3 regions of the Trinickia sp. genome follow, and region 3 is predicted to be linked to each of the others. Evidence: predicted binding sites of a transcription regulator. Region 3 holds the regulator's gene; each other region holds the start of a gene.
The links. The regulator FNR, encoded in region 3, switches genes on or off when oxygen is low (the NO sensors DNR and NnrR bind a similar motif). The targets are predictions, from matches to a motif close to TTGATNNNNATCAA.

Region 1: a site for FNR is predicted at 1,879-1,892, ahead of ACO1XS_RS11585 (ribonucleoside triphosphate reductase). Genes of this name have one in related genera too.
Region 2: a site for FNR is predicted at 1,679-1,692, ahead of hemN (oxygen-independent coproporphyrinogen III oxidase). Genes of this name have one in related genera too.

What each region holds. Positions count from the first base shown of each region.
Region 1 covers NZ_JBMRBK010000041.1:92,344-95,617, forward strand. Annotated here, with positions in the region: gene ACO1XS_RS11585 (ribonucleoside triphosphate reductase) at 1-1,783, opposite strand, end outside; partial or broken gene ACO1XS_RS11590 (DUF2249 domain-containing protein) at 2,031-2,273, opposite strand; gene ACO1XS_RS11595 (hypothetical protein) at 2,270-3,274, opposite strand, start outside.
Region 2 covers NZ_JBMRBK010000041.1:85,773-89,046, reverse strand. Annotated here, with positions in the region: gene ACO1XS_RS11560 (Crp/Fnr family transcriptional regulator) at 1-137, opposite strand, end outside; gene hemN (oxygen-independent coproporphyrinogen III oxidase) at 155-1,600, opposite strand; partial or broken gene ACO1XS_RS11550 (Rrf2 family transcriptional regulator) at 1,798-1,920, shown strand; gene ACO1XS_RS11545 (hypothetical protein) at 1,868-2,050, shown strand; gene ACO1XS_RS11540 (ATP-binding response regulator) at 2,128-3,274, opposite strand, start outside.
Region 3 covers NZ_JBMRBK010000079.1:175,674-178,947, forward strand. Annotated here, with positions in the region: gene ACO1XS_RS22820 (DUF1488 family protein) at 1-205, shown strand, start outside; gene ACO1XS_RS22825 (zinc-dependent alcohol dehydrogenase family protein) at 227-1,216, shown strand; gene fnr (fumarate/nitrate reduction transcriptional regulator Fnr) at 1,245-2,024, opposite strand; gene ACO1XS_RS22835 (universal stress protein) at 2,315-2,791, shown strand; gene ACO1XS_RS22840 (universal stress protein) at 2,859-3,274, opposite strand, start outside.

The sequences.
Region 1 (3,274 bases), on a different contig from region 3:
CAGGGGTTGCGGGTCGATTGCATTTGCGATGAAGCAGCGCCTCGTCGCATTTGGGACAGAACTCGTGGCGGCCCGGCAAATAGCCGTGCTTGGGGCAAATCGAGAACGTTGGCGTGACGGTGATGTACGGGAGCGAGAAGCGGCTCAGCGTACGCTTGACGAGTTCGCGGCAGGCGTCGGCCGACGACAGCGGCTCCGTCATATAAAGATGCAGGACCGTGCCGCCCGTGTATTTGCGCTGCAAGTCGTCCTGATGCTCGAGCGCCTCGAACGGATCTTCGGTAAAGCCGACCGGCAACTGCGACGAGTTCGTGTAGTACGGCATGTCGGCGGTGCCTGCTTGCAGGATGCCGGGATAGCGTTTGCGGTCTTCCCTGGCGAAGCGGTATGTCGTACCCTCGGCCGGCGTGGCCTCGAGGTTGTACATATGCCCGGTCTCTTCCTGGAACGCGAGCATCTTCGCGCGGACCCGATCGAGCAGGCGGACAGCGAAGGTATGTCCCCAGTCGGTCGTCAGATCGTGCGCGTCGGCCGAGAAGTTGCGGATCATCTCGTTGATGCCGTTGACCCCGAGCGTGGAGAAGTGATTGCGCAGCGTGCCGAGGTAACGCTTCGTGTACGGAAAGAGGCCGTTATCCATCAGTTGCTGAATCACGCGTCGTTTGATTTCCAAACTCTCCTTGCCGAGTTCGAGCAACGCGTCGACGCGAGCCATGAGCGCACCTTCGTTGCAGGCATAAAGATGGCCGAGCCGCGCGCAGTTCAATGTCACGACGCCGATCGATCCGGTCTGCTCGGCCGAGCCGAACAGGCCGTTGCCGCGCTTGAGCAACTCGCGCAGATCGAGCTGCAGCCGGCAACACATCGACCGGATCATGTTCGGTTTCAATTCCGAGTTGATGAAGTTCTGAAAATACGGCAGGCCGTAGCGCGCGGTCATCTCGAACAATCGCGTGGCGTTCGGACTGTCCCAATCGAAGTCGGCCGTGATGTTGTAAGTCGGAATCGGAAACGTGAAGACGCGTCCTTTCGCGTCGCCCGCTTGCATCACTTCGATGTAGGCACGATTGATCATGTCCATCTCGGCCTGCAGATCGCCGTAGCGGAAGTCCATTTCCTTCCCGCCGACGACCGGCACTTGCTCGCGTAGATCTTCGGGGCACACCCAATCGAACGTGAGATTCGTGAACGGCGTTTGCGTGCCCCAGCGCGACGGCACGTTCAGGTTGTAGATGAGTTCCTGAACGTATTGGCGCACTTCCTCGTAGCTCAACCGATCCTTGCGCACGAACGGCGCCATGTAGGTGTCGAACGAGCTGAACGCTTGGGCGCCGGCCCATTCGTTTTGCTGCGTGCCCAGAAAGTTGACGATTTGCCCGACTGCGCTCGACATGTGTTTGGGCGGTGCCGCTTCCACCTTGCCGGGCACCCCGTTGAGCCCCTCGGTGAGCAGCGTGCGCAGCGACCAACCCGCGCAATAGCCCGAAAGCATGTCGAGGTCATGGATGTGCAAGTCGGCGTCGCGATGGGCCTGGCCGACGGCGGGCGGATAGACGTGGCTCAGCCAGTAGTTCGCGACGAGCTTGCCCGAGATGTTGAGGATCAGGCCGCCGAGCGAATAGCCTTGATTTGCGTTGGCATTGACGCGCCAATCGCGGCGTTCGAGATACTCCTCGATGGCGGAGGCCACGTCGACTTGCGGTTTGGCATGCCGTTGCGCCTGCGCGGCGTGTGCGTGGCGGCCGGCTTGAAGAAGGTGAGCGGGTATCGGTCCGTGGTCCATGTGAGCCTCGATGAGCACAATATATTGTGATGTTGCTCATCGTATGCACTACATATAGCGTGGTCAACGCCGCTCGCCTACATTCTTGCGTCTACTTGACCTGCGTTAAGTTATGAGCCGGCCGCGAGCATGGCGCGCGGCCGATTGCCCTTCGCCATTAGCCGCTGCAACCGCACGCGCCGGTTCCACCGCCTGCGCATCCGGCAGCCGACGCTTGCGCGGGCGCCGCGCTTTCGTTCGGCGCGAGCCTGATGCCGAAGTCGATCACGACACGCTCCGGTGTGCGCTCCACGTATTCGATGTGGACCTGATCGCCGTACCGCTGTTGCATTTGATTCAGCAGCGGCAGAGGATCATGGTCGTTGATGAAGCGCATGGTCTCCCCATGGTCGAGCGTTTCGAGCGCCCCGAAAATGGCGGCGTGGCGCAAGCGCTTCGCAATGCCGCGCACATCGAAGGCATAGGTCGTATTGGGATTGGCATTGGTCATTGCGGACTCCTGAGTGGAAGTGACATCGACGAGAACATGACGACGATGAACAGTGCCAGCGCCGCGGCGTTGCCGATTGCGCCGGCGCGGTGTAGCACAAATGCCTGCGCGAGCGCGCCGCCGATGCGCAGGGCGAGCGCCGCATGCAACGCAGCGAGCGGCAGATAGAAGAGAGGGCGATAACGCACGCGCAGCCGTGTGAGCGCCGGCAGGACGATCGGTGCGTGCCCGAGCGCCATCGACATGACGAAGCCGAGCGTGAGCGCATGCAGCGCCGCGTCGTGCCACGGATGCCCGGCGTCCCATGAACCGAACAAGCCGAGCACCCCGCTCAATGCGAGCCAGCCATAGCCCGACAACAGACAGACGGCAATAAAACGCGTGAGTCCGCGCTGACGCACGGTAACGCGCGCGACGTCATGGCGGGTCAGCCATAGTGCCAGTGCGACCAGCGCTGCGGAGAATGCGCGCAACGCGGGCTCCGGCGCATACGGCGAGGCACCGGCTGAGAGGAAGATGACGACGGCGATGGCGACGAACGTCACCCGCGCGCGCGGTGGGGTTCGCCGCATGCGCGTGAGCTCGAGTCTTTCGGCCGCGATCGTCAAGACGAGAAACGCCAGCCAATTCGGCACGGCCTGCAGCGGTGCCTGAGTCGCGAGCCACATAACGTTGCCTGCCCACCAACTCGACACGCCGAGCGCGAGCACGAAAAGATGCAATGCCGGCTGCCGGCGAAGCAACCCGGCCATGCTCGCAAGCGCGGCCGTCGCCGCGATGACCAGAAGAGCCTGGGCCCAGGCGGGCGGCGCGCCGGCCAGCAGCACGAGGCCCGCGGCGGCTGCGCACGCGGGGGCACAGAGGTGCTGGCCTGCCCGGAGCGCGACCGCGCGCTCGAGACTGACGACTGCGCCGAAGAAGACGGGCAGGACGAGCACACCGTGCCAAGCAGCGCTCGACAGCGCGTGGGGAGGCAGGGCGATGCCGAAGCGAGCGAGACC
Region 2 (3,274 bases), on a different contig from region 3:
TGAAACGCCATCTCCTTGCGCGCGAGCTGCTGCTGTGTCGTGCCGAGCGCAATCCGATCGAGCTCGTTGCGCGACAGCTCGTTGAAGAGCGGCATTCTCGCCAGGAAATCCTGGACGCGAATCTTTGCTCTTTGCATTCGCATGCTCCATCGACCTAGATCAGTTTCGAATACGAGGCCGCGCCGGGCCGCCCAAGGTATTTGTCGAAGGTCATCGCAATGGCGCGCACGAACAAGCGCCCTTTCGGCAGCACGCGAATCGCGTCGTCGCCCACATCGATGAGCTGGGCCTCGCCGAGCGGGGCGAGCGCGGCGATCTCATCTGCGAAGTAGCGCGCGAATTCGATCCCGTGGCGCGCCTCTATCGCGCGAAACGAGAGCGGCATGCTGCACATCAGCGTCATGATGACGTCGCGACGCAGCAGGTCGTCGGGACTCAGCGTCAGCCCGCGCTCGACGGGCAAACGCTGCGCGTCCAAATGCCCGTAATACGACTTCACCGAGCGCGTCGATTGGCTATAGGCGCGACCGATCTTGCCGATTGCCGAGACGCCGAAGCCGACGAGGTCGCATTCGGCCTTCGTCGTATAGCCCTGGAAATTGCGGTGCAACGTCCCGTCGCGCAACGCGCGGCTCAGTTCGTCGCCGGGCTTCGCGAAGTGATCGAGGCCGACATAGACGTAGCCCGCATCGAGCAGCCGACGAGTCGCGTGCATGAAGATATGTAGCCTGTCTTCGGCAAGCAGGAGCTCGCTCGCGTCGATCAGCCGCTGCGCCTTGAAACGGTTCGGCAGGTGTGCGTAGTTATAAAGCGCGATCCGGTCGGGCGCGAGACGGATGACCTCGTCGAGCGTGCGATCGAAGCTTGCGACGGATTGCCGCGGCAGCCCGTAGATGAGATCGACATTGATCGATTCGAACCCCGCATCGCGGCTCGCCGCCAACGCGCGTTCGACCATGTCGAGCGGCTGGATGCGATTGACGGCATGCTGCACGGCGGGATCGAAATCCTGCACGCCGAAGCTCGTGCGATTGAAACCCAGGGATGCGAGCGACGAAAGCGTGTCTGCCGTGACGGTGCGCGGATCGATTTCGATGCCCATTTCGGCGTCGGGCTCGAAGGCGAAGTGGCGATGCAACGCATCGACGAGGCGCCCCAGCTCCGTCATGCTGAAAAACGTCGGCGTGCCGCCGCCCAGATGCAGTTGCGCAGTAGATCGATTACCGCCGAGCTGCGGCGCAACCATCGCGATCTCGCGTAGCAGGTAGTCGAGGTACTCCGCTGCGCGACCGTGTTCGCGTGTAATGACCTTGTTGCAGGCGCAGAAATAGCACAGCGACTCGCAAAACGGCAGATGGGCATAGATCGATAGCGGCGCGGCGGCGGCCGTGTCGGCGCGCTCGGCCAGATGGCGGCGATACGTCGCCTCGTCGAACCCCGGCACGAAGCGGTCGGCCGTCGGATAAGAGGTATATCGCGGACCGGCGTTGTCGAAACGACGGATCAACGCTTCCGATATTTCGAGGCCGGCGAAGCGGCCGAAGTCCGGCTCGGCAACGCTCGCTGATGCTGCGTGGCTTTGCGCCGAATGAGCTGACATATCCCTTTCCCGTCGAAGTGCATGGCCCGGCGGCAATGCCGACCTTCGACCATTATCGAATCGCCGGTCACGGCAAACTTGATGTATGTCATCAATCTTCGGTTTCTCCCTCGCTCGCGCAACCCAACGTGGGTATGACTTCACGCCCGAATGCCGCCACAAAAGACATACAATGAATCGCCTTTATAGGCTTGGCTATGAGACTGACGGACTTCACCGATTACAGTTTGCGCGTACTGATGTATGCGGCCGTTCGCTCGGACGAGCTTGTCACGATCGCTGAGCTTTCCGAGGTGCTCGGCATTGCACGCGGGCACCTTCGTCAAGAGCGTGCTGGACCAATACACGCTCGCGGACATCGCCGCGGAGCAGGCCAAGCTGTCGCGCGTGCTGGGGTTGGCGGCGCGGGAGCAGCCGCTCGTGCGGCTTGCACGTAAATCGCATGCGTGAGATACGTGCGGCCCGACCGCAGCGGCGCATGGCGCGCGTAGTAGCGCTCGCCCCCCTTGCCAAGGCAGGCCCCCGTTTTACATGCCCGCTTCCCCACCCGAAAACGATGCCGCCCGCCCCGCCAGCGCGGCGACGACCACGACGAGTTCCAGCGGATCGATGGGTTTCGCCAAGTGCGTCTGGAATCCCGCGAGCAACGTTCGCCTGCGGTCCTCGCTGCGTGCGAATGCCGTCAGCGCGGCGGCCGGCGTCACGCGCCCGCGCGGCGCTTCCCACGTCCGCAAGCGGCGAATGAATTCATAGCCGTCCACACCCGGCATGCCGATGTCGCTCACGATCACATCGGGCGGCGCCTCGATACAGGCTTCGAGCGCGTCGAGCGCATGCCCGAACGCGCGCGTCTTGGCGCCGCGCTCCTCGAGCACACGGCACACGAGGTCGCGTGCGTCGGGCTCGTCCTCCACGATGACCACCTGCAAGCCCGCCAGCGCGGGCGGCGTCACATCCGGCAACGGTTCGTCGAGCGGGGTATGAGCAAGCTTGGCGACGCTCGCCGGCAAGCGCACGACAAACGCCGCACCCATGCCTGCGCCATCGCTGCGCGCCTCGATGCGCCCGCCATGCATTTCGACGAGCTGCCGGGCAATCGAGAGTCCGAGCCCGAGCCCCCCGTGCTGCCGCGCGATGCTCGAGTCCTCCTGGCAAAAACGCTCGAACACATGCGGTAGAAACTCGGGCGTGATGCCCTGACCGTTATCGGCCACCGTCAGTTCGACCTCATCGTCGATACGGCGTAGCGCGACCTCGACGCTGCCGCCCTTGCCCGTGAACTTCACCGCATTCGACAGCAGATTCCAGACGATCTGCTGCAGCCTCGCGGGATCGCCAAGCATCGCGGCGTCGGGTTCGAGCGCAGGCACGATGACAATCTCTTTCGCGAGCGCGCCGGGACCGAGCGAGCGAATGACATATTCGACGAGATCGACGAGATCGACGCGCTCGACATCGAGACGCAGCTTGCCGGCGAGAATCCGCGAAAAGTCGAGCAGATCGTCGACCATCCGCGCCTGGGCGCGCGCATTGCGGTCGACCACCTCGAGCCCCTTGCGAACGGATTCGGACGCGCTTGCATCGCGCAGCAGGACCTGCGTCCAACCGATGATCGCATTCAAGGGTGTACGCAATTCGTGCGAGAGCATCGCGACGAATTCGTCCTTCATGCGC
Region 3 (3,274 bases):
CGATGGCGAGCGCGTCCAATGCGCAATTACCGCGGAGGCGCTCGAAGACCACTTTGGCGCCCAGTCGCTCCGGGAAGAGGATGTCCTTGCGGCGTTCGAAAAGCATCGGCATGCCATCGAACGAGCCGCTCGCGAATTGTTGCAAGAACTCGGCAAGAAGCCGGTGCTGCTGCATAGCGGGTTTTTCCGTTTTCACGACGCTTGACTCGCACCGGGAGACAACGACGTGCGCGCGATGGTATTCGACGGCCGGTCCCCGCACTTGAGCGAGCGCGAGTTGCCGGATCCGACGCCCGGCCCCGGGCAATTGTTGATCCGCATTCGCGCATGCGGGGTGTGCCGCACCGACTTGCATGTGGTCGACGGGGAATTGGCCCATCCCAAGACGCCCGTCGTACCGGGGCACGAAATCGTCGGTGTCGTCGCGGGCCTGGGTGAGGGCGTCACCGAATTCCGGCTGGGCGAGCGCGTCGGGGTGCCCTGGCTCGGCCATACGTGCGGGCAATGCCGCTACTGCCGCGGCGGCCGAGAAAATCTGTGCGATCGGCCGGCGTTCACGGGCTACACGCTCGATGGTGGGTATGCCGAGTGGGTTGCCGCGGATAGCCGCTATTGTCTGCCCATACCGGCTCGTTACTCCGACGCGGAAGCCGCGCCGCTATTGTGCGCGGGCCTCATCGGATATCGCACGCTCGCGATGGCCGGCGACGCCCGGCGCATCGGCATCTACGGTTTCGGAGCGGCCGCACACATCGTGGCGCAAGTGGCCAGCCATCAGCAGCGGATCGTCTATGCGTTCACGCGGCCCGGCGACGCGGCCGCGCAGCAGCTCGCTCGCCGACTCGGCGCACATTGGGCCGGCGGCAGCGATGCCGCACCGCCCGAACCGCTCGACGCGGCACTTATTTTTGCACCGGTCGGTGCGCTCGTGCCCGCCGCACTGGCCGCCGTCGTCAAAGGCGGCATCGTGGTCTGCGGCGGCATCCACATGAGCGCGATTCCGTCCTTTCCGTACGACCTGCTCTGGGGCGAACGGCGCCTTGTATCGGTCGCAAATCTGACGCGCGAAGATGGACACGCGTTCATGCGGATCGCGGGCCAGGTGCCGCTGCGCATCGAGACGACGCTCTATCCGTTGCGCGAGGCCAACCGGGCGCTGTCCGACTTGCGCGAGGGCCGCCTCACCGGCGCCGCGGTGTTGACGACCGGCGATTGACGCAACCCCAGGGCGTATATCGGCGGGCTCAAACCGCTTCGAGCGCGGTCAGATCGACGATGCGGATTTTTTTGCCGTGAGTTTCGAGCAGCCCGTCGCGCTGGAATTTGGAGAACATACGGCTGACTGTCTCGAGCTTCATGCCGAGGTAATTGCCCATTTCCTCGCGCGTCATGCGCAAGTTGAATTCGGCGGCCGAGTAGCCGCGCGCCTTCATGCGGCTCGATAGATTGAGCAGGAACGTGGCGACGCGCTGCTCGGCGCTCATCGTGCCGAGCAGCATCATCAGCGACGATTCGCGCACGATTTCGCTGCTCATCGTGCGCAGCATTTGCCGCTGCAACTGCTTCGATTCCGTGCACATCGACTCGAGTAGCGAATAAGGCATGATGCATACGCTGCTGTCTTCGAGGGCTATCGCATCGCTGCTGTGTCGTTCGGCACAGACACCGTCGAGCCCGAGCACTTCGCCCGCAAGGTGAAAACCCGTGACCTGCTCTCGGCCATCGCGGTGCATGACGACGGTCTTGAACGAACCGGCCCGCACGGCATAAATGCTCTCGAACGGATCGTGGGTACGGTACAGCGCTTCGCCGCGCTTGATGGTCCGCGTCGTGTTGACGATCGCATCGAAGCGCGCGATTTCCTGAGCGGTCAACCCATCCGGGACGCAGGCCGAGCGCAGCGAGCAGGACGCGCAGCCCTCCTTGGCAGGCGACGGTAGCTTTCGACTGTGGGCACCCCCGGACGTCTCCTGCGGGGCCGGGGATGGGCCTTCTTGTCGGGGGAAATCCAGTTCGAGCAACATGGTGGCCTCCGCCAGTGACGCGCGCGCGGCAGCACGCACGTGATCCTTCATGGCAGTGAGTATGGCCAGCGCCCCGCGAAAAAAATATCAGCGCGATACGAAACTGGGGTAGGTATCGACGGCGCTTTGTAAGCATTTTCCTACGGTCGCGCCAGGAATCGGCTCATTCGTCAGGCCTGCCGACGCCCCCCGATCGCTCGTTGATCGGCATCAAGGCGCGCAGGCCTGGCGGGTCGCACACTTATTGCATCAATGATCGATGCAGTGGGCCTGTGCCCCGGAGAACCATCATGTACACACGTATTCTGGCTGCCATCGACGGCAGCCGCGCAGCGCGTCTTGCGCTCGACGAGGCCGTAAAGATTGCCAGCGCTTCGGGCGCGTCGATCGTCGCGGTCTGCGTCGTGGAGCACGCACCGCAACTGGTGGACGTTGGTGCGGTCTATCAGGGCGGTGAGGGCGCGAGCCCCGAGGCGATCGAGGCGGCGACCGCGGCGCTCGAGGAAGCCGAAGAAGTCTTCAAGGCGGGAGGGGTCGAGGGCACGCCGCGTGTCGTCGACGCGTACGGCGAAAGCGTGGCCTCGGTCATTGCTCGCGTCGCCGCGGAATGTGAGGCGGAACTCATCGTCATTGGAACGCATGGTCGCCATGGCGTGCGCCGCGTGTTGCTGGGCAGCGTTGCCGAATCGTTGCTGCGCTCGGTGGAACTGCCGGTATTGCTCGTGCGCCACGATGAAGTGGCCCGCGGCGCAACGGGCAAACTCTGACGGGAGTCCGCGGCTCGTCGGTGCCTCGGCGTGCCGGATCGATGCCGCCGTGCCGTCGGGCCGGCACTCAACTTTCACCGGCCGCCGCATCGCTGGCCGGAACGAGGAGAACCGGACAGCACGAAATGCGCAGGAAGCGTTCCGCTACGCTGCCGAGCATGAGGCGTTGGAACCCGCGCCGCCCATGTGTACCCATGACAATCAGATCGGCCGGCCACTCCTCGGCGACACGCAAGATCGTATGCGCAATATCGTCGCGAAGCGGGTTGGTCTCGACCACGCGCGGCGTGCCGGTAACGTCGGCCGCTTTCATTTTCTCGATCGCTTCGTCGACCACGCGCGCTCCCTGCTCGAAAAGCGCATCGCGCACCAGGTTCGGATCGTAGCCAGGCGCCTCCGAGCCGATGACCGGCACGTCCACGACAAAAAGTGCAAGCAATTCGGCGCCCGAACCGCTGGCGAACCGGAGCGCGGCCTCGAGCG